2 regions of the Methyloceanibacter stevinii genome follow, and region 1 is predicted to be linked to the other one. Evidence: riboswitches for the same ligand, from Rfam matches in the RefSeq annotation. Region 1 holds a riboswitch; the other holds the start of a gene.

Evidence for each region. A riboswitch is a leader RNA that binds a small molecule or an ion and turns the genes downstream of it on or off. The one in region 1 is predicted to bind cobalamin.
Region 2: it holds a riboswitch for cobalamin, as region 1 does, so the genes downstream of both, AUC70_RS11825 (DUF4198 domain-containing protein) here and AUC70_RS04365 (carbohydrate porin) in region 1, are expected to answer to the same signal.

What each region holds. Positions count from the first base shown of each region.
Region 1 covers NZ_LPWE01000010.1:86,755-97,425, reverse strand. Annotated here, with positions in the region: gene AUC70_RS04380 (ATP-binding protein) at 1-306, shown strand, start outside; gene AUC70_RS04375 (LysR substrate-binding domain-containing protein) at 531-1,439, opposite strand; gene AUC70_RS04370 (imelysin family protein) at 1,710-2,987, shown strand; cobalamin riboswitch at 3,258-3,467, shown strand; gene AUC70_RS04365 (carbohydrate porin) at 3,569-4,969, shown strand; gene AUC70_RS04360 (di-heme oxidoreductase family protein) at 5,150-6,553, shown strand; gene AUC70_RS04355 (imelysin family protein) at 6,608-7,705, shown strand; gene AUC70_RS04350 (DUF1513 domain-containing protein) at 7,708-8,805, shown strand; gene AUC70_RS17490 (hypothetical protein) at 8,923-9,501, shown strand; gene AUC70_RS04340 (AsmA family protein) at 9,384-10,671, shown strand, end outside.
Region 2 covers NZ_LPWE01000012.1:457,466-468,136, forward strand. Annotated here, with positions in the region: gene gor (glutathione-disulfide reductase) at 1-905, opposite strand, end outside; gene rpiA (ribose 5-phosphate isomerase A) at 1,002-1,712, opposite strand; gene AUC70_RS11805 (NAD-dependent succinate-semialdehyde dehydrogenase) at 1,747-3,207, opposite strand; gene AUC70_RS11810 (HAD-IA family hydrolase) at 3,264-3,947, shown strand; gene AUC70_RS11815 (hypothetical protein) at 4,064-4,375, shown strand; tRNA gene AUC70_RS11820 (tRNA-Val) at 4,530-4,605, shown strand; cobalamin riboswitch at 4,723-4,947, shown strand; gene AUC70_RS11825 (DUF4198 domain-containing protein) at 5,122-5,919, shown strand; gene cbiM (cobalt transporter CbiM) at 5,945-6,577, shown strand; gene AUC70_RS11835 (transthyretin-like family protein) at 6,574-7,179, shown strand; gene cbiQ (cobalt ECF transporter T component CbiQ) at 7,252-7,968, shown strand; gene AUC70_RS11845 (energy-coupling factor ABC transporter ATP-binding protein) at 7,985-8,638, shown strand; gene AUC70_RS11850 (metal-sensing transcriptional repressor) at 8,716-8,979, shown strand; gene AUC70_RS11855 (nickel/cobalt efflux transporter) at 8,993-9,937, shown strand; gene AUC70_RS11860 (hypothetical protein) at 10,163-10,417, shown strand.

The sequences.
Region 1 (10,671 bases):
GAGTCGGTCGCGATCGAGGTTGATGTGCCGGAGGGGCGCCGCCTGGCCTGCGATCCCGCCGACCTCAACGAGATGTTGGCCAACCTGGTCGACAATGCCTGCAAGCACGCCAGATCGACGGTGAGAATCGCTTGTATCGGCGGCGATGCGACGGGAATGACGGTCGAGGACGACGGGCCCGGCCTCCCGCCGGAAGCGCGTGAAGTCGTCTTCAACATCGGTGAACGCTGGGACTCTCGCGCGGCCGGATCCGGATTAGGCTCGCGATCGTCCGTGACTTGGCGCGCCTCTACGGGGGCGACGTGACGCTGAAGGATTCGCACCTCGGCGGCCTCCGGGTAGATCTCGTCCTGCCCCAGGAATGTTGAATCAGACCCGTAGCCTCAAATGTGCTTCGGTCTGTCCCGGGTTCAGAGGTACCCCGCGGCCGGCACGCCCACGAAGCTCCTTACAGACTACTCCCCCTAGCAAGTTGGCCGCTTCGACATACGGGCCATAGCGCCGGAGGACGGGTCTTCGATGCCATATCTTTAGAGTTCCTGGGCGAGGAGCGAGAACTCGCCGCGCAGCCATTGATGACACTCGTCCCGGTCATAGCTTGTGTGCCACAGGAGCCGCACCGGAAAGGTCACAGGTTCAATGGGTTGTGCGATCCGCGAGAGGCCGAACTGACGCTCCAGCAGGCTCGCGAGCGAGGCCGGGAGCGTGAGCAGGGCATCGCTGTTGAGCGTGGCCATGACGCCCACAAGCGCGGAGGAGACCTGCGACGTTCGCCGGATGTCGTGCCCCGCCTGCGCCAGCCGGTCTGCGAGCCCCTGGAACCCCGGGAGGGAGTGGACGGCCACATGCTCCGCGGCGGCGAAGGCTTCGCCGTTCGGGCGCCGCTTGGAGAACGGGTGCCCCGGCCGCGCCAGGGTTGCCAGTTCGTCGTCGAAAAGCTTGGCGGCGCGCACGTCCGGCGCCTCGGCGCTCTCGCCCATGATGTCGATGACGAAGTGGCAGCGCGCGTTGCGCAACTCGTCGATGATCGACTCCATGTTGGACGACGTCCAATCGACCCGGACGCTCGGCGCGCCCTCCTGCAAGCGCTTGCGCAGGGGCTCGATGAGGATCAATTCACCGGCCTCGCTGGAGGCTGCGGCAAACGCGCGCATCGTCAGTGACGGGTCGAACGGCTTGTTGGGACGAAGCAGGCTCTCCATGCCCGCGAGGATCACGTGGACCGTCGGCGCGAGTTCCTGAGCCCGAGCGGTTGGAACAAGCCTCTGCCCGGCGCGCACGAAAAGCTCATCGTCAAACAATTCCCGCAACTTAGCCAAGGCATGGCTGATGGCGGAGGCGCTGCGCCCGAGCCGTTCGGCGGCACGTGTGACGCTGGCGTCGACCAGCAGTGCATCGAGCGTCACGAGCAGATTGGCGTCGACTTCCTTAAGATGCATATCATTCAACTATTATCATGAAAACTGTTCACTTCATTCATGATAGGGCCCCCCGTAGGGTTCTGGCAAGACATTCGGCCGCCCAGCCCGAGTGTCTGAAGTGTTTCAGCCCGAGCCGAAACGCTTCCTCATCTCAGCCTTGCGGCGGCCCACGGTCCCTGGCCGCTGGGCCGTCGCATCTTTCGCCCTTGTCATAGACAAAAGCGATTGAAATTGGTGATTTTAGATAGAAAACGACCGGCGAGTCGTAGCAACTTGAGAGGGAGTTCGATGTTTCGAGGACTAAAGACGATGGTGCCGGCGGCTGTCCTGGCGTTTGGCTGTTACGTCTCGCCCGCGCTGGCCGATAGCCCTAAGGACGTTTTGAAGAACTACGCCGACATCGCGCAGGCCGGATACGAAGATTCGCTTGAGACTGCCAGGACGATGCAGCTCGCGATCGACGACTTCCTGGAGAGCCCGACGGAGTCGAATCTGCGGGCCGCCCGCGCCGCCTGGATCGCCGCGCGCCCGTCCTACATGCAGACCGAGGCCTACCGTTTCGGCAACCCGATCGTCGATGATTGGGAAGGCAAGGTGAATGCCTGGCCGCTGGACGAAGGTCTGATCGACTACGTCGCCGAGGTTTATGGCGACGAGTCGCCCGAGAACGAACTCTACGTGGCCGACGTGATCAAGAACGTCTCCCTGTCGCTCGGCGGCAAGAAGATCGACACCTCGAAGATCACGAAGGCGCTGCTTTCCGACACGCTGCAGGAAGCGGGCGGTGTCGAGGCGAACGTGGCCACGGGGTATCACGCGGTCGAGTTCCTGCTTTGGGGACAAGACTTGAACGGCACGGAGCCCGGCGCCGGCGAGCGTCCCGCGTCCGACTACGATCTGAAGAATTGCTCCAACGGCAATTGCCAACGGCGCGCCGAGTACCTGAGCACCGTCACCCAACTCCTGATCGACGATCTGCAGTGGATGGCCGATCAGTGGAAAGAAGGCGGCGATGCGCGCAAGGCCGTCATGGATGCAGGCGATGAAGGCGGTCTGACCGTCATCATGACCGGTCTCGGCAGCCTGTCTTATGGCGAGCTGGCCGGTGAACGCATCAAGCTCGGCCTGATGGTGCACGACCCGGAAGAGGAGCATGACTGCTTCTCCGACAACACCCATGCCGCACACTTCTTCGACGCGCTCGGCATCCACAATGTCTACACGGGCCGTTATCGCCGTGCCGACGGCTCCGTCGTTTCGGGCCCAAGCGTCTCGGATGTGGTCAAGGCCAAGGATCCGAAAGTAGACGCCGAAGTGATGGCCGCGCTCGATGCCACCATGGACGCGATGAACACGCTCTATCTGCGTGCTCTGACCACCGAGAACTACGATCAGATGATTGGTGAGGGGAACGACGAGGGCAACAAGGTCGTCCAGGACGTGGTCGACGCTCTGCTCGTTCAGACCAAGGCGATCGAGCGGGCCGTGGCAACGCTGGATCTGAAAGCCATCGAGTTCGAGGGATCGGACAGTCTCGATGCGCCTGAGAAGGTGGGAGCTGAATAAACCAAACAGTACGGTCGGCAATAGTTGAAGAGAAATCAGCTGCTGCGACGTCAATCGATCTTGAGAAAAGATGACTCGGAATGTTGTATTTTACGCATTCCGAGTCGGATCAACGGCGCAAACGGCGAGAACGATCAAAGAGACCAAAACCGAGCCTTTGGGGGGCTGATCAAATGAAGCAGGACAGGGGGCGTTGCTCTTTTGCAACGCAAGCCACGATAGAGAGGCGCAACGCAAGTGCCTCGATTGACAATATTTCGGCCACACTCCAACGTGAACGCGTTGAAGGTTCCTCGAAGACTCGTTCCGAGAGGATGAAAAGGGAACACGGTGTGTGCCTCTATGGCGCCGAAGCCGTGGCTGCCCCCGCAACTGTGAGCGGTGAGCTCGCTGCCAATCGTGACCACTGGGCAACCGGGAAGGTCGGGCAGAAAGCGATGAACCGTGAGCCAGGAGACCTGCCTTCGACCGTGACAGGGCTGATGGGCGAACGGGGGTGTTCGCACATTGTCGGGATCTTCCGCCGGAATTCTCCGAAAGCGCTGACGCGATTTTTTAGTCACTCGGCTTCGGAGGGAAGAATGTCCGACACACAGAATTCTCCACGCGCGTTGCGCGTTCCTACAGGCTTTCAAATCGGCAAGGGGCTGCGCGCTGCGGCGTTCGGTGCGCTCGCACTCGTCCTTGCGCCGGCCGCGGCCAACGCCGCCTGCGAGATCCCGGAAGATCCGTTCGACCAGTTTGCCTCAGGGGCCAACGGAAAGCTCGACTTCATCGATGGCGCTAAGGGCGGCATGACCGGGTCGCTGAACAACACGGGCATCGACATTGGCGGCGCCTACGTCGCCGAGCCGTTCTACAATTGGGGCGGCACCGACGAGGGCGGCGAGTATCAAGGTGTGCTCGAGCTCTACGTCAATGCCGATATGAAGAAGCTCGGTCTGTGGGACGGTCTTTGCTTCCACGCCAACGGCTACCAGATTCACGGCAACTCCATCACAGGCTCCAATATCGGCTCCCTGATGCCGGTCAGCAGCTTCGAGGCGAATGACGCGACGCGCCTGTTCGAGATCTGGTTCGAGCAGTTCCTGTTCAACGATACGGTTTCGGTGAAGGTCGGTCAGCTCGCGGCGGACGCTGAGTTCTTCTTCGCCGAAGGCGGTGGCTACTTCATCAACGGCACGTGGGGTTGGGCGCCGATCGCGGCCGAAAACAACCCCGGCGGCGGCCCGGCCTACCCGCTGGCTACGCCCGGCGTTCGTGTCGCTGTTACGCCGACGGAGCAAACCAGCCTGATGGTCGGCGTCTACAACGGTAATCCGGCACCGGACTGCGCTGCGGACGATCCGCAAGTGTGCAACAACGACGGTCTGGACTTCGGTCTGCGGGATCGTACGCTCTTGATGGCGGAAGGCGCCTACAGCTATTCGCTGGCGGGCGGTGAACTACCGGGTTCGATCAAGGTCGGTGGTTGGAACCACTTCGGGGACTTCAACCACATCTATACCGATGTGGGCGGCAACCCCATCGCGATCTCCGGCAAGGACGGCAAGCCGCTGGACAACGATTACGCTCTCTATGTGATCTTGGATCAGCTTCTGTGGCACGCGCCGGGTACGGAAGAGGGGCAGGGCCTTGGCTTCTTCACCCGCTTCGCCGGAGCGCCGGACGATCGCAACTATGTCGATTTCTACTTCGACGTGGGTGTGACCATGACGGGCATGATCCCGGGCCGTCCGAACGACGCACTGGCCATCGGTTATGCCTATTCGAGCATTTCCGATCAGGCGCAGGCGTTCAACGTTACCAATGGTGATCCGGCCGGCGAGGGCTACGAGGCCTTGATCGAGATCGCTTACACCATGGAGGTCATCGACGGCTGGACGTTGCAGCCGGACTTCCAGTACATCATGAACCCGGATGGCGGCGTAGAAGCCGACAATGCAACGGTCATTGGCGCTCGCAGCACGTTCGCGTTCTAGAAAGGTGGGCGCGTGAACACAGTACGGTTCACGCCTTCTCAGAGTCAGTCGACCCCGACAGCACCGTCAAGTCACGCGAAAGCATGGCTTGGCGGTGTCGTTCTTGTTGGGGCCTGCGTACCGCTGCTGGCGGGCCTCGTATTGTACGCGCGCTCGGCTGGCGGAGCGGGGGCACCCAACGTGCCCGTGCCGGCAATCGATTTCACAAAAGCCGAGCCGGGCGAAGACCGGCCGGGCGGCGGCGCCACCTCCCGTGCCGCGACCGACACCGCCAATGCGTTTTCGCAATCATCCGGCAATATGGGTTTCCGCAAGGAACTCGACTTCAAAATCGGGAACAGCATTTTCCGGCGGCATTGGGTTTCGGCGCCCGCCTCCACCGATGCCTCGGACGGTCTCGGACCGCTGTTCAATGTGCGGGGCTGCCAGGACTGCCACCTCAAAGACGGACGCGGCCATCCTCCGCTCGCTTCGAACACGCCGGGGCCGACGGCATCGCTCCTGTTCCGGCTCTCGGTGCCCGCCAAGACCGATGACGAGAAGGCGCTTCTCGCCTCCGGCAAGGTGACGGTGCTGCCTGACCCTGTCTACGGCGGGCAATTGCAGGACATGTCGATCCAGGGCCACGACGCCGAGGGCGCCGTCAAAGTGTCCTACGAGGAGAAAGAAGTTTCGCTCGCGGACGGCGAGACAGTCTCGTTGCGCGCGCCGCACTACGAACTGACCGGACTCAACTACGGTCCCATCAGCCCGGACGTGATGGTGGGTCCACGCATCGCACCGCCGATGATCGGGCTCGGACTGCTCGAGGCGGTTCCGGAAGAGCAGATCAAGGCCAACGCCGACCCGGATGATGCGAACGGGGACGGCATTTCGGGCCGTCCGAACCGGATGTGGTCCAAGCTGCATGACAAGGAGATGCTGGGCCGTTTCGGCTGGAAGGCGAATGTGCCGACCATCGTCGAACAGAACGCCGATGCGTTTTCCGGTGACATCGGTATCTCGACAACGCTGCATCCGAGCGGCGCCGGCGAATGCACCGAGAGGCAGACATCGTGCATCGACGCGCCGTCCGGCAACTCGCCCAAATACCAGAACGTGGAAGTGGGCGACGAGCTATTCGATCTGATGACGTTCTACACGCAGAACCTGGCGGTACCGCCGCGCCGGAACGTGGACGCGCCCGAGGTGCTGAAGGGCAAAGAGCTTTTCTACAAGGTCGGCTGCGCTCAATGTCACCAGCCCAACTTCACGACCGGCGACGTGCCCGAGCAGACACACCTGTCGAACCAGCTCATCTGGCCGTACACGGACATGCTGCTCCACGACATGGGCGAGGGGCTGGCGGACGATCGGCCGGACGGCAAAGCGACGGGGAGCGAATGGCGCACGCCGCCGCTCTGGGGTATCGGTCTGACCGAGACGGTGAGCGGCCACACCCAGTTCCTTCATGACGGCCGGGCCCGCAATCTCACGGAGGCAATCCTGTGGCACGGCGGTGAGGGCCAAGCGGCCCGTGACCGGTTTGCCTCGCTGGACAAGGAAGATCGGGAACGCCTCCTGGCGTTTTTGAACTCGCTCTAGTCGCGACAACCCGGCCCCACGCCAAGCTGGAAATCAGATGTTAGACCTATGCCAATGACCCGTTTCCTCCATTCGGCCCTGTCCCTCGGGATTGTGGCTCTTGCTCTCGGTTCGGCCGGGCCCGCGGCGCAGGCAGAGGCGGATCATGCCGCCGTTGCCGAGGCGGCGCTGACGAAAGTCATCCGGCCAGGCTACGATGCATTCGCGAACGATGCCGCGACCTTGGCGGCCACGACCGCCGTGCTTTGCAAAGATCCCTCCGAAAAGACGCTCGCGGATGCCCGTGCGGCCTTCGCTAAGGCCGTCGACGGCTGGAGCGCGGTCGAGATCTTTCAGTTCGGACCGGTCAATCACGAGCATCGCTACGAGAGGCTGTTCTTCTGGCCGGACCGGAAGGGCCTCGGCTACCGGCAGGTCCAGCGGGTCCTCTTGGCCAAGGACGAGAGTGTCACGAGCGTGGAGACGCTTGCCAAGAAGAGTGTCGCGCTGCAGGGCTTGCCGGCCCTCGAAATCCTTCTTTACGGCAAAGGATCCGACGCACTTGCGAGCCCCGGTGACGATGCGGTGTTTCGCTGCCGCTTCGCCGCGGCGGTGACTGACAATATTGCGCAACTCTCCAAGGACCTTGTCGAAGCGTGGGCGCCCGATGCGCCCTTCACCAAGAGCTTCCTGGAGCCCGAGCCCGACGGCGTGCTCTACCGCGCGCCGAAAGACGTCACGCTTGAACTCTTCAAGGCCTTCAGCAGCGGCGTCGAACGCGTGCGCGACCAAAAGCTCGGCCGGGTGCTGGGCGAGTCCGCCGAGCGCGCCCGCCCGCGCCTCGCGGCATTCTGGCGGAGCGGTCAGACCTTTCCGAACATGACCGTCAATCTTCAGTCCGTGCAGGCCCTGTTCGTCGATGGGGGCTTCGCGGCGATCGTTGCCGACCAGTCGCCGGGCGTCGAAGACTCGATCGTGTTCGACCTCAAGCACAGTATCGACGTTCTTGGCGCCGAAACCGAGCCGGTGGCCGAGGCGGTCACCGACCCCGAACAGCGCGGCAAGCTCGAGGCTCTGCGTGTCGGCTTGAAGAGCGCGAACACGACCGCATCCGGATTGATTGCCGAGGGCGCGGGGCTCAGCTTCGGCTTCAACGCAGGTGACGGAGACTAGCCATGACACTCAACCGCCGCACGTTTCTCACGGCGCTGGCCGGATCCTCACTGGCGTTGACCGTTCCCGGCCCACTTGCCGCCGCGTCGTTGCCGGAGCGCTTCGCCGCCGCGCGCAAGGACGATCAAGGCAACTATTCTGCGGCGTTGTTCGACCTCGAACGCGGCGACATTCGCGAAGTCCTGCTGCCGGCCCGCGGCCACGATGTCGCGCTGCGTCCGGGCGGTTCGGAATGGGTGGCCTTCGCGCGTCGTCCCGGCCGTTTCGGCGTTGCCGTGCCTATGGATGCGCGTAAGCCGGTTTGGTTCTCGGCACGTCCCGGCCGGCACTTCTATGGGCACGGTGTGTTTTCCGCCGACGGCAGGCTGCTCTACACCACCGAAAACGATTACGTCGGCGGGCGCGGCGTGATCGGCGTTCGCGATGCGGCAGCCGGCTACCGCCAGATCGGAGAGATCCCGAGCCACGGTATCGGTCCACACGACCTGGCGCTGCTTTCCGACAAACGCACGCTGGTCGTGGCCAATGGCGGCATTCAGACCCATCCGGACCGCAGGCGCGAGGAACTCAACCTCGCCGACATGGAACCGTCGCTCGCCTATGTGGACCTTGAGACGGGAGACCTCTTGGAGCGGCACGGTCACCCCGATGAGTTGCGCCGGCTGTCCATTCGCCACCTGACGGTCGCGGGCAACGACATTGTGGCGTTCGGTTGCCAGTATCGCGGCGACGCCGACGACCTGCCGCCCCTGATGGGCTTCCACCGGCGCGGCGAAACGCTGACCGTCATCCCGGCGCCGGAAGAGACTCAACTCACCCTGAAGAACTACATCGGGTCGGTGACGGCCGACTCGGATGGTTCGGTTGTGGCGGCGTCCGCGCCTAAGGGTGGGGTCGTGACCTATTGGGACCCGAAAGCACGGCGCTTTCTCGGATCGTGCAGTCTGCGCGACGGCTGCGGACTGGCGCCCACCCACAAGGGTGCGACATTCTTGCTCACCAGCGGCGAGGGCTGGCTCCTGTCGGGGAGCGCGGATGGCCTTGGCCCGCGCCATTCCACGCGTTTTCACTGGGACAACCACGCAATTCTCGTGCGCTGATCGGCGCAATCAAGCGTACCGGGCAGTTTGTCCGTGGACGAAGCGCTCGCTCTTGCGTTTCGTTCCAATTCTCACCGCATTTGTCGGGCTAATTCGGACAGTTCGTCCGGGGGATCAATGCAGCGCCACACATCTGACAAGACGCGACAGCGTTCGCGCGCACTCGTGCCTGTTTCGCGATCGCTGCAGCCCGCATCTGTGCGGCTTCGCGGCGTCGAGTTGGAAGGCGCGGTCCCTCCGCAGGCACCCCGGCGCCGCGTTTGGGGCCTTGGACTGAAGATTTTCGGCGGCGTAGCCGCCGTGTGTGCCGTGGCTCTCGCCGGCGCCAACCTATTGGCCCCGACCGGCTGGGTCGAAACGCGGGCCGTCTCTTGGCTCAAAGCGCATACCGGGCGCGACCTCGCCATCAACGGCGGCACGCGGCTTTCCTTCTTGCCGACTCCCCATATCGAGATCACCGATGCCGTCATCAGTGCGCCGAATGCGCAGCCGGACGCCGCGGCGCTGGCGATCCCGAAACTCGAAATCGATCTCGGTTTCTTGATTTCTTTGGGGCCCCCGACTCGATCGAGCGCGTCGTGCTCGACCGGCCGGTGCTTTCCCTGCATGTGGGTGGCGGCTCGGACGACGCCTCGTCGGTCCTGTCGGCCGTCGGGCAGGCGGATGGCGCTGCTGCTTCGCAAGAGTTCGCCATAGAAGATCTGGAGATCCGCGACGGCACGGTCCTCGTTCACAGCGCCCGCCGCGCCAAACCGCATCGCTTCGAGCGCGTCAACGCCGCGCTGACCATGCCGGCTCTCACCTCGCCGATGGCCGGGCGCGGGCACCTCAACTGGAAGGGCAAGGCCGTCGGCTTCGACTTCAAACTCGCGTCCCCGGCCGCCATTGCAGACCAAGGCGCCGCGCAGCTGCAACTGGCCATCGAGGCGGATACCGTGTCCGCGCGCTACGAGGGCGACATTGCGATGGTTCCACGCCTGTCCGGCGAGGGCACCCTCTCCGCCAAGACCCGCTCTGTCCGCCAATTCCTCGCCTGGCTGAAAGGTGTCTCCGGCGCCGTCCCGGTGACGGGCGAAGGAGAGATGCAGAGCACGGTTGCCTGGACCGGCGAGCAGGTGGACCTTAGCGACATACGTTTTGTGCAGGAAAATGCACGCGGCCAGGGAAGCGCGAAGATCGCGCTGACCGCCACCCGGCCGCGCATCGAGGGATCGTTCATCGTCGACGAACTCAATCTCGGCCCGGTTCTGGCGATGACGGGCCAGGGTTCGCTGCCCGCGATCCAAGCTGCGACGCCGTTGGCATTCGCGGCTCCAAGCCCGGCGAACGCAAACGCGGGCCCCGCCACGCATGTCGAGCAGGACATCGCGCCACCGCCGAACCCCGACGCCGCGTCGGGGGTTCCCCGTCTTCTCAAGCCGGGACCGGGCGTCTCGCAGCCCAGCCTCACGATCTCGATGCCGCAGGAGGCCATCGACCAGGTGCTGGCGACGGCTTCCGTCCCCCGGTCCAACGAACCGCTCTTCGACGCCGACGTCGACCTGGATATCCGAAGGGCGCGGCTCGACGGCGTGCAGATCGGACCGAGCGCGGTGAGCCTCGACTTCGCGAACGGCACGCTCGCGGCCACGCTCTGGCACATGACATTCTATGGCGGCAGCGGGCGTGGAACGCTGACAGCCGCCTTGAACGATTCCGATCCGAGCTTCGCCGGTGATCTTCGTCTCGAGGATGTCGACACCCGCTCGCTGCTGAAGGATGCGTTCGGAACAGAGCGGATCGGCGGCCAAGGCAAGCTGACGCTCAACGTCTCGGGTATCGGCGGGGACTGGCAGGAAATGGCGTTGTCGCTCATGGGCAACGGCG
Region 2 (10,671 bases), on a different contig from region 1:
ACCGCATAGATGCTGTCGACGGACGACTTGGAGTAGGCGTTCACGACCACTTTGCCGTTGTCGCCGAGCTCGACGCCGGCGGCCTCGAGCCCCAGTCCTTTGGTGTTCGGTGTGCGGCCGGTCGCGGCCATGACGGACGACGCATGAAGGCAATCGCCATCCGTCAGCGCGACCCGGTATCCCTCGCCGTCCTTCTCGACCGACGTGATATTCGTGCACATCCGCAAGTCGACACCGCGATCGCGCAGCGCCTCGGCGACCATGTCGCATAGATCGTGGTCGAAGCCGCGCAGGATCTGTTCGCCGCGATGGACCACGGTAACGTCGACACCGAAGCCGGCGAAGATCGAGGCGAACTCCATGCCGATATAGCCCGCGCCCAGAATGACAATGCTCTGCGGCAGCGCCTCGAACTTGAAGCACTCGTTCGAGCTGATGAGATGCTCCGCACCCGGTATGGATGGAAAGGCCGGCGCCGATCCCGTCGCAACCAGGATGTATTTGGCCGACACGGGCGCATCGCGATCGGCGAGACGCACGCTATGAGGCCCATCCACCGTCGCCCGCGCCAGGAAGCGTTCGACCCGGTTGTTCTCGAGGGTGCGCGTATAAACGCCGTTGAGCCGGTCGACCTCACGCTGCACGTTGTGGATCAGCGTGGACCAATCGAACCCAAGGTCGCTGTAAGACCAGCCGAATGGCTTGGCATCTTCGATTTCGGCGCCGTAGCGGCTGCCGTAGACCAACAGCTTCTTCGGCACGCAGCCGCGAATGACGCAGGTACCGCCGACACGGTATTCCTCGGCGATGGCGACGCGCTTGCCGAGCTGGGCCGCGAGCCTGGCCGCGCGAACGCCGCCGGACCCTGCCCCGATGACAAACAAATCGTAGTCGTAGTCAGACACTTTGGATCGGTACTCCGGATGACTTTTTCAGATGATGCGTCGGATGATGACGGGTCGGATGAGATTTTGTCAGATGACAACTTGGCGCTTGTGACCTTATGCGCTCGGATGCTTCAGGACTTGTACGCCATTTGCCCCTGCGACAATTGCCATATCGCAAAGTCCGAGAAAAAGACCGTGCTCGACCACGCCGGGCACGCGCGTCAGGGCGAAAGCCAGAACCTCGGGCTCGGCGATTTTGGGAAATGCGCAGTCCACGATCAGATTGCCCTGATCGGTAACGAAGGGGCGGCCTCCCTCGCCGGGCCGGAGCCGGATCTCGCCCTCGCACCCAGCCTCCGCGGAAAGTGCCTGGATCAGCTGCACGGTCGCCTTCAAACCGAAGCGTACCACTTCGATCGGCAGCGGATGGGACCCGAGCGTCGCGAAGCTTCCGGTGTCCGCGATGACGACCATGCGCTCGGACGCGTCGCGACGATCTTCTCCCGCAACAAAAGCCCCGCCGCCGCCTTTGATCAGCCGGATGCTGATCGTCGATCTCGTCGGCACCGTCGGAATCGAGGTGCGGGGTTTCGTCCACGTCGTCAGCGGAATGCCCAAAGCCTCGGCATGGGCACGAGTCGCCTCCGACGTCGGCACGCAAATGACGTTGAGACCATCGCGCACGCGCGCGCCGACCTCTTCGACGAAAGGCGCGGCCGTGGAGCCCGTGCCGAGCCCAAGCCGCATACCGGGCTGCACCAGCTCGATAGCCGCCCTCGCCGCGGCGGCCTTGTACCCTTCGATCGTCCTTGCGCTTTCCGACATCGGCCGTCAGGTCTCCCCCTCGTGAAGTCTCTCGCTAGCGGGGGCTCCCGTTATCGAGGCCCCCCATCATGACGTATTTCAGCTCCAGGAATTCTTCGATGCCGTGGTGGGAGCCTTCGCGGCCCTGGCCCGACTCCTTCACGCCGCCGAACGGCGCCAATGCCGAAGAGATCATCCCTTCGTTGACGCCGATCATGCCATATTCGAGCGCCTCGGCCACCCGCCAGGCGCGCGAAATATTCTCCGTGAAGAAATACGCCGCAAGGCCGAACGGCGTGTCGTTCGCGAGCGCAATCGCCTCCTGATCGTCGCGGAAGCGGAACAGCGCCGCGACCGGGCCGAAGGTCTCTTCGTGAGCGATGCGCATCTCCGGCGTCACGTCGGTCAACACGGTGGGCGCAAAGAATGTCCGCCCAAGCTCGTGCCGCACGCCGCCGGTCAGAACCTTGGCGCCATGGGCGACCGCGTCCCGCACATGGGCCTCGACCTTTTCGAGCCCGGCGTCGTTGATGAGCGGGCCTTGCGCCACGCCCTGCTCGGTGCCGTCGCCCACCTTGAGGTCCGAAACGGCCTCGGTGAGCCTTTCCGCGAAGCGATCATAGATGCCGCTCTGAACCAGAATTCGGTTGGCGCTGACGCATGTTTGCCCCGAATTCCGGAACTTCGACGCGATCGCGCCGGCGACAGCCGCATCGAGTTCGGCGTCGTCGAAAACGATGAACGGCGCATTGCCGCCGAGCTCCAAGGAGAGCTTTTTCACCGTGTCGGCGCTCTGGCGCATGAGGAGCTTCCCGACCTCGGTAGATCCGGTGAAGGTGATCATGCGCACGAGCCGGTTGGAGGTCAGTTCGCCGCCGATGGCCTCGGCATTGCCGGTGATGACATTGAGAACGCCCGGCGGGAATCCGGCCTGGCAAGCCAGCTCCGCCAGGGCTAACGCGGTGAGCGGCGTCTCGGGCGCCGGCTTCACGACCACGGTGCACCCTGCGGCGAGCGCAGGCGAGATCTTGCGCGTGATCATCGCGAACGGAAAGTTCCACGGGGTGATAGCCCCGACCACGCCGACCGGCTGCTTCATGACGAGCACACGGCCGCTGTGCTTGGGCGTCGGGATGATCTCGCCCAGCACGCGCCTTGCCTCTTCCGCGTAGAACTCCGTGAAGGACGACCCGTAGTCCACCTCCGCGCGCGCCTCGGCCAAAGGCTTGCCCTGCTCGGCGGTCATGAGACGGGCGAGGTCCTCTGCGTGCTCCTGCTGGAGCTCATACCAACGGCGCAGGACTTTCGCGCGCTCGCCCGCCAGCAAGCCGCTCCAGGCCCGAAAGGCGCGATCCGCGGCCTCGATGGCCTCGCGGGTCTCGTGCGCGCCGAGATTGGGCACGCGGCCGACGACCGCGCCGGACGCCGGATTGGTGATGTCGTCCACCGGCGTGCCTGTCCAGGCACCGCCGATCAGGCATTGGTCCTTGATGAGGGTCGGTGTCTTGAGTTGCATGGCCCGCTCTCTACGCCGCCGCTTGCGCAACGGCAAGTCACGTGTGAGAGAGGCCCATGTTCGAGGGTGCGACAATTGTTTTCGATCTCGACGGCACGCTGGTCGACACCGCGCCGGACCTTACGAATGCCCTCAACCACGCCCTGAATCTGCATGGACACCGCACCGTGGAGCCCGCGCTCGTCCGCGAGGCGGTGGGGCGCGGCGCGCCGGCCATGATCTACGAGGCGCTGGGCATCGAAACCGGCACGGAGGCGATCCTCGCGGACTTCCTCATCCACTACGAGGCCAATATCGCGGTGGAGAGCCGCCCCTTCCCCGGCGCCGTCGCGCTGCTGGAGCGGCTCGCGGACCGCGGCGCGCGCCTTGCCGTCTGCACCAACAAGCGGGCGCGCCTGGCCAATCTTCTCCTCGAAGCGCTGGAGCTCGACCATCATTTCGCAGCAATCGCGGGCCGCGATACGTTCGAGACGTCCAAGCCCCATCCGGGCCACCTTCTGGGCGCCATTGCCGCCGGCGGCGGCAATCCGGCCCGCGCCGTCATGGTGGGCGACAGCGCCGTCGACATCCAGGCCGCGCACCGAGCCGGAATTCCCTCGATCCTGGTGACATTCGGCTATTCCCCTCCGTCGCCGGACGGTCCTCACCCTAGCGCTACCATCGACAGCTTCGACGCCCTGGAATCCCAGGCCGAAATCCTGCTCAAACGCTTGACAGACCACGACCCGACCCGTTCCTAATAGCGCCCGGGTGGACGCGCTGGAATTTCGCCTCAATCGCCCCATGGGCTGCAACCAACAGCCACAATTGCGCGCTAGGTACGGGAACTGAGCTTTTTGCTCCAAGGAGAACTGGAATGCGCGGACGTATTGTGATGAGCGCTTGCATCGCATTGATGATGAGCGGAACCGCTTTCGCCCAAGACGCAGGGGAAGACTGTGTCAGCCAGCTTGCCGAAACCGAAAGCCTCGTGGACCAGACGGTCAACGCGAAGGTGCTCGACGAAGGCGACGTCGAAGAGGTGAACATGCTTCTCGACGAGGCGGACGCGGCCTGCACCGACGGGGATTACGGCAAGGCCAAGACCACCATGACCAAGGTCAAGGGCATGCTGAAGCCGGCGCCCGCTCCGGCTCCGGCCCCGGCGGAAGACGCGGCGGCCCAGTAGACTTTTTAGGAAATCTGCGCCGTTTCGCGGGACGGCCTGCTTGACTTCGCGAGGGGCCGTTCGCTAAATGCGCGCTTGCCGTCGCACCCCCTCATCACTTGAGGCGAGGACGCGAACGGAGCCGGGCGCGATCAAGACCTAACGCGCCCCGCACGGGCGGTTAGCTCAGCTGGTAGAGCACTGTGTTCACATCGCAGGGGTCACTGGTTCAAGTCCAGTACCGCCCACCATCACGTCACCGAAAACAGACGACGACTTCATTCCGCGCAGACCGTCGCTGGCGGCGAGAAACATTCCGTCGCAGTAGCAAACGCCGTATCGCTATTGACACTGTGGAGAATCTGCGGCCCTTTCTAGGGGTCGACGGTTCTCGATCATTGCTGGTCGAGACTAAGAGGGAACACGGTGCGTCCTGTCTCGCGTCATCGAGACGACAATCCCGTGGCTGCCCCCGCAACTGTGAACGGTGAGCACGGCTGAACGACGCCACTGGGGAACTTCATAACCCTGGGAAGGCAAGGCCGACGCGACGATCCGTGAGTCAGGAGACCTGCCGCTGACATCCGGCACCGGCTTTTGCCCGGTGCCTAAACCGTAACCGGACGCCGGGGTGAGCGTCTGGCGGTTGAGTGGGTGTCCGGTGGCCTATCTTCCGTTCCCGCTCATGACACCGCCACTTCCCCGATCGTCCTTTCCTCATGCCCGATGCGGTTCGTCCCGCGCGGGTCACTTGGGAGAGACGACCTATGAAACTTCGTAACGGACTATCCGCTGCCATTGGCGTTGCCGCGCTTCTCGCGCCGCTCGCCGCGGCCGCCCATTTCCAGCTCGTCTATACGCCGGAGGTCAATCTGACCAAGGCGGGAGACGTGCCCGTCAAGCTGATCTTCTGGCACCCCTTCGAGAACGGCCACGTGATGGACATGGGTGAGGTCATCGACTTCTACGCCGTCAACCGCGGCAAGAAGATCGACCTCAAGGACACGCTGAAGCAGATCAAGTTCGAGGGCTCGGAGAACACTGCCACGGCTTACGATGCCTCCGTCCCACTCAAGCGATCGGGAGACTACGTGCTCGTCGCTGTTCCCTCGCCCTATTACGAGGAGAGCGAGGACGTCTACATCCAGCAGATCGCAAAGAGCTATCTGAACCTGAATGAAGTCCCGACGGATTGGATGGAGCCGCAGGGCCTACCCACCGAGATCATCCCCCTCAACAAGCCCACCAACATCGTGGCCGGTTCGACCTTCACCGGCCGGGTGATGGCCGACGGCAAGCCCGTACCCGGCGCGGAGATCGAGGTCGAGTACATGGCGGCCGAGCCGTCCATGGACGAGAACAAGCCGAAAGACCCGACCGCTTCGCCGATGCCGGGCGGCGCGCTCGTCGCCGTCAGCGATGACAACGGCTACTTCACCTTCGGCATTCCGAAGGCCGGCTTCTGGGGCTTTGCCGCGCTCGGCTCGGGCAACACCAAGGAGCATGAGGGCAAGGAGCTTTCTCAAGACGCGGTCATCTGGGTCCGCGCTTTCGACGTGAAATAGGCCAGCCTAGGACCTGGAGGGAAAGATGCACATTGTCGACGGTGCTCTATCGAATGAAGTCTTGATCGGCGGCGCGGTTCTCGCTGCCGGCGGCATCGCGTTGGGCCTGAAATCGCTGCCGGCGGAGAAGATGCCCGCCGCCGGGGTTCTAAGCGCAACGTTTTTCGTGGCGTCCCTGGTTCATGTGCCAATCGGACCCTCCAGCGTCCATCTGATCATGAACGGTCTGGCCGGGTTGGTGCTCGGCTGGGCCGCCTTTCCGGCCCTTTTCGTCGCCCTACTGCTGCAAGCCGTTTTCTTCGGGTTCGGCGGGCTGACTGTGCTGGGCGTCAACACCGTCAACATCGCCCTGCCCGCGGTGCTCGTCTACTACATCTGCCGGCGGGGTATCGCGTCGGGCTCTCCCACCGTCGCCGCAATCTGGGGCGGTATCGGCGGGGGCCTTGCGATTGCCTTGACGACGGGCTGCGTGGCTCTCTCGTTGGCGCTCACGGGGGACGAATTTCTGGCGGCGGCCAAGCTCACATTCTTCGCGCACATCCCCATCATGATCATCGAAGCGCTGATCACAGCCGCGGCCATCTACCTTGCACGAAAGGTAAAGCCTGAACTGTTCGAGAGGTTCACGGTGTCCCCATCGGAAGGAGTTTCGTCATGAGGTCCCTTCGCCTTGCGCTCATTCTACTTTTCCTGATGCCGGTTCACTCTGCGCTTGCGCATAAGGTCATCGCTTCGGTCTACGCCAGTGGCGACGTGATCGAGGGCGAGATCGGCTTCTCCAACGGAGATATGGCGCCCAATGAGCTTGTCGAGGTCTTCGACGAGGACGGCAACAAGCTCGGCGAAACCAAGACGGACGAGGACGGCTTCTTCACCTTCCGTCCGACCAAGCCCGTTGCGCACGTATTCAAGTCCAATCTCGGCTCGGGCCACGTCGCCACTGTCCGCATGGAAGCCGACGAACTACCGGACATAGCCGGCGCCGAGCCCGCCGCAGCGGATACAGCGACGGCAGCTGAGACCAAGACAGACTCAGCGTCCGCCGCTCAAGAGGGCGCCGCGGACGAGACGCTGACGCAGGCACAGTTGAAGTTGATCGCGCAGGCCGTGCAAAAGCAGATCATCCCGCTTCGCCGCGACATCGATGCCTATAAGGAAAAGAACAACATTCAGAACGTTCTCGGCGGCATCGGTTACATCTTCGGCCTGTTCGGGCTCGGCTACTACATCGCCGCGCGCCGCAAAATGACGGGGGCCTGAGGGCGTGGGACATGTGGTCGAGGCCGGCGTCCGGCGCTCCTGGACACCGGCGCCACCACGGCCAAGACCTATATTAGCGAGACCGATCCACGGGCCCGGATCCTGGCGGCGGTGGCGTTCGCGATCGTCGTGGTCAACCTTCATGACCTCCGTGCCCTAGCCGCAGCCCTCGTCGTTGCGCTCACGCTGATGCTCATGGCCCGGCTGCCGCCGCGCGCGACGCTCAAGCGCATGCTCACAATGGATGGCTTCATCATCTTCATGCTCCTGCTCTTGCCGTTTACCGTGCCGGGCGACGCCATGTTCACGGTCTTCGGTCTGCCCGCGACATGGCAAGGGTTGCGGCAGGCGATCGAGATCGGCTTGAAAGCCAATGCGATCATTCTGACGCTGATGGCGCTGGTCGGCTCCATGGAGCCCGCCAGGTTGGGGCAGGCCCTCTACCGCCTGAAAATGCCCGAGGGACTCGTCTACCTGCTCATGTTCATGGTCCGGTATGTCGACGTGCTTCAACAAGAGTATCTGCGCCTGCGCGTAGCCATGAAGGCGCGCGGGTTCCGCCCGGGAAACAACAGGCACACCTACCAATCTCTGGGTTACTTGATCGGCATGATGCTCGTCCGTGCGGTGGAGAGGTCGGAACGGATTCTCGGCGCCATGAAGTGCCGTGGGTTCTCCGGGCGCATACCGCTATCGGGCGACCTCGCCTATGCGCGATCGGATGCCGGCTTCGCGTTCGCCTTCGGCGGCATCCTTGCAGCGCTCGTCGCGCTCCAGTTTCTGCGTTGAGGCGGCGGGGTCGTAGATGACATCCCTGATCGAGCTTACCGACATTCATTTCGCCTATCCGGGCTACCCGCCCGTGCTCAATGGCGCAGACATCCGGCTCGGTAGCAAAGAGCGTCTATGCGTCGTCGGGCACAACGGTTCCGGCAAGAGCACGCTCTTGCGCATCATCGTCGGCCTGCTGCGGCCCAGCCGCGGCCGTGTCGTAGCCTTCGGCCGGGAGCGCCGCGCCGAAGACGACTTCCTCGAGGTACGGCGCCTTGCCGGGCTGGTGTTCCAGGATCCCGACGATCAACTGTTCTGCCCGACAGTGGCCGAGGATATGGCTTTCGGCCCCCTCAACCTTGGCAAAACCCGCGAGGAAGCCATGGCCATCGTCGATCGCGTGCTGGCGGAATTGGATCTCACCCGGTTCAAGGACCGGGTGACCCACAAGCTCTCGGGCGGAGAGAAGCGCTTGGTGACGCTCGCCACCGTTCTGGCCATGGAACCGGAGGTTCTTCTTCTCGACGAGCCGACCAACGCCCTCGACGAAGACAACGAGGCCAGGCTGACCGAGATATTGCGCACGCTTCCGCAGGCGATGATCGTTGTGTCGCATGACGCGCAATTTCGCGAGCGCATTGCGTCACGCACGGTCCGTCTTGCAGAAGGACAAATTCGACCCACCTAAAGATGCGAGGTGCCGAGCCTCTTTCCATGGGGTGAGATCTAGCCTATCTTATCCCCTCCTAGGGGATAGGATAAGCGATGATACATCAAACCCACGACGACGTGCTGCGGCGGCTCAAGCGTGCAGCCGGTCACTTGCAACACACAATCTCAATGATCGAGACCGGACGTCCTTGTCCGGAAGTCGCCCAACAGCTTCATGCCGTCTCGAAAGCGATCGAACAGGCCAAGAAGATCTTCATCCACGATCATATCGATCACTGCTTGAACGACAGCATCGGTAAGAGCGCGCACCGCAAGTCACTGATCGTCGAGTTCAAGGAAATCTCCAAGTACCTGTAAGGCATCGCTTCTCATGACATTGACGGACCTCATCGCCGGGGGCGGCGCCAACCCGCTCCTCCTCATCGCCATGGCCTTCCTGCTCGGTGCGTTTCACGGACTGGAGCCGGGCCATAGCAAGACGATGATGGCCGCCTATATCATCGCCATCCGCGGCACGATCCCTCAGGCAATCCTGCTCGGTGTGTCGGCCGCGATCTCACACTCCCTTATTGTGTGGGTCCTTGCCATTCTCGGGCTTCTGTACGGGGATGAACTGATCGGCGAACAGATGGAGCCATACTTCATGATCGCCTCCGGTGTGATCATCGCATGCATTGGCTTGTGGATATTCCGCCAATCCATGCAGGCCCGAGCGGCGGGGCATCACCACGACCATGCGCATGGCCATAGACCCCATTCTCATGCCCACAACCACCAACACGATCACGTCCATCCGCATGAGCACGGCAATTCTCATCACGATCACACTCACATCCTCGGCGGGACGCACGATCACGACCGTCCCGCCCGGGAGAAGCCGGAGTTCATGGACGCCCATGCCATGGCACATGCCCGCGAGATTGAAGCGCGCATCGGTTCCGGGCGCACGTCGACATGGCAGACCATTCTGTTTGGGCTGTCGGGCGGGCTGATCCCCTGCCCGGCGGCAATCACCGTTCTCTTGCTCTGCATTCAGCTCGGTCAGTTCATGCTCGGGATTGGCTTGGTCGCGTCCTTCAGCATCGGGCTGGCCGTAACGCTGGTCGCGATCGGCGTCGTCGCCGCAGTTGGCATGCGCTATGTCAGTAAAAAGGGCTCATCCCGTTTCGACGCGATCCTGAAGAAAGCACCCTATATCTCGGCCACCTTCATCGGACTGATCGGCCTCTTCATGATCTACTCGGGATGGGCGCATCTGCATGGCCACGATGGCGATGGAGAATCTGACGCGGCGCCGCACCACGAGACGCTCTAAGAACGGCGCTAGCGGACCGCATCCTGCTGACGGTTCGTCTGTTTCGGGTCAGAGCGCGTTGGGACCAGCGCACTTATGAAGCCGGCTTCGGCCCCGCGGACAGGCATCAGGACGGATCCCGCCGCACACCCATTTGTTAAGCTTCGGACCGCTCTCGCCTGGCAGATGCCGCATTTGTCTGCGAGGGTGCACGTCAAGTCGAAGTTGAAGTCGAAGGAGTTCGCCATGACGAAATTCATGATGGCCTGTGGCATGGCTTGCGCGTTGGTGGTTGGCGTCGTCGCATTTGCACCGACACAAGCAAACGCAGGCGTCTATGTCAGAGCTCCCGGCGTCAGGGTCGGCGTCGGCATCGGACCTCGCTACTATCGGCCTTATCGCTACGCCCGGCGCCCCTATTACCGCGCACGGCCCTATTACGCTCCCCGCCGCTATAAGCGCCGTTGGCGCCGTCGCGCACGCCGCGCCTACTATTGGTAGGGAACGCCTGGTAGCCAAACCCAGCGCAAGCGTACGCCGCTAGCCTTAAAGCATCCAAACACCCAAGCGAAGGTGCGCACCGGCGCGCCTTCGCCTCCGCGCGCCATGAGCGGCGTCCTGGTTTTTTGTCCTCCCCAAAGATGAACGTCACCTGCACGTCCGGTTCAGGACGGGTTCAAGCGGCCGCGCGCACTCTGCGCAAGGTCAGGCCCTGAACTGGCGAGCGTAAGCCTCTCCTTGGCAATCGGGCGCGG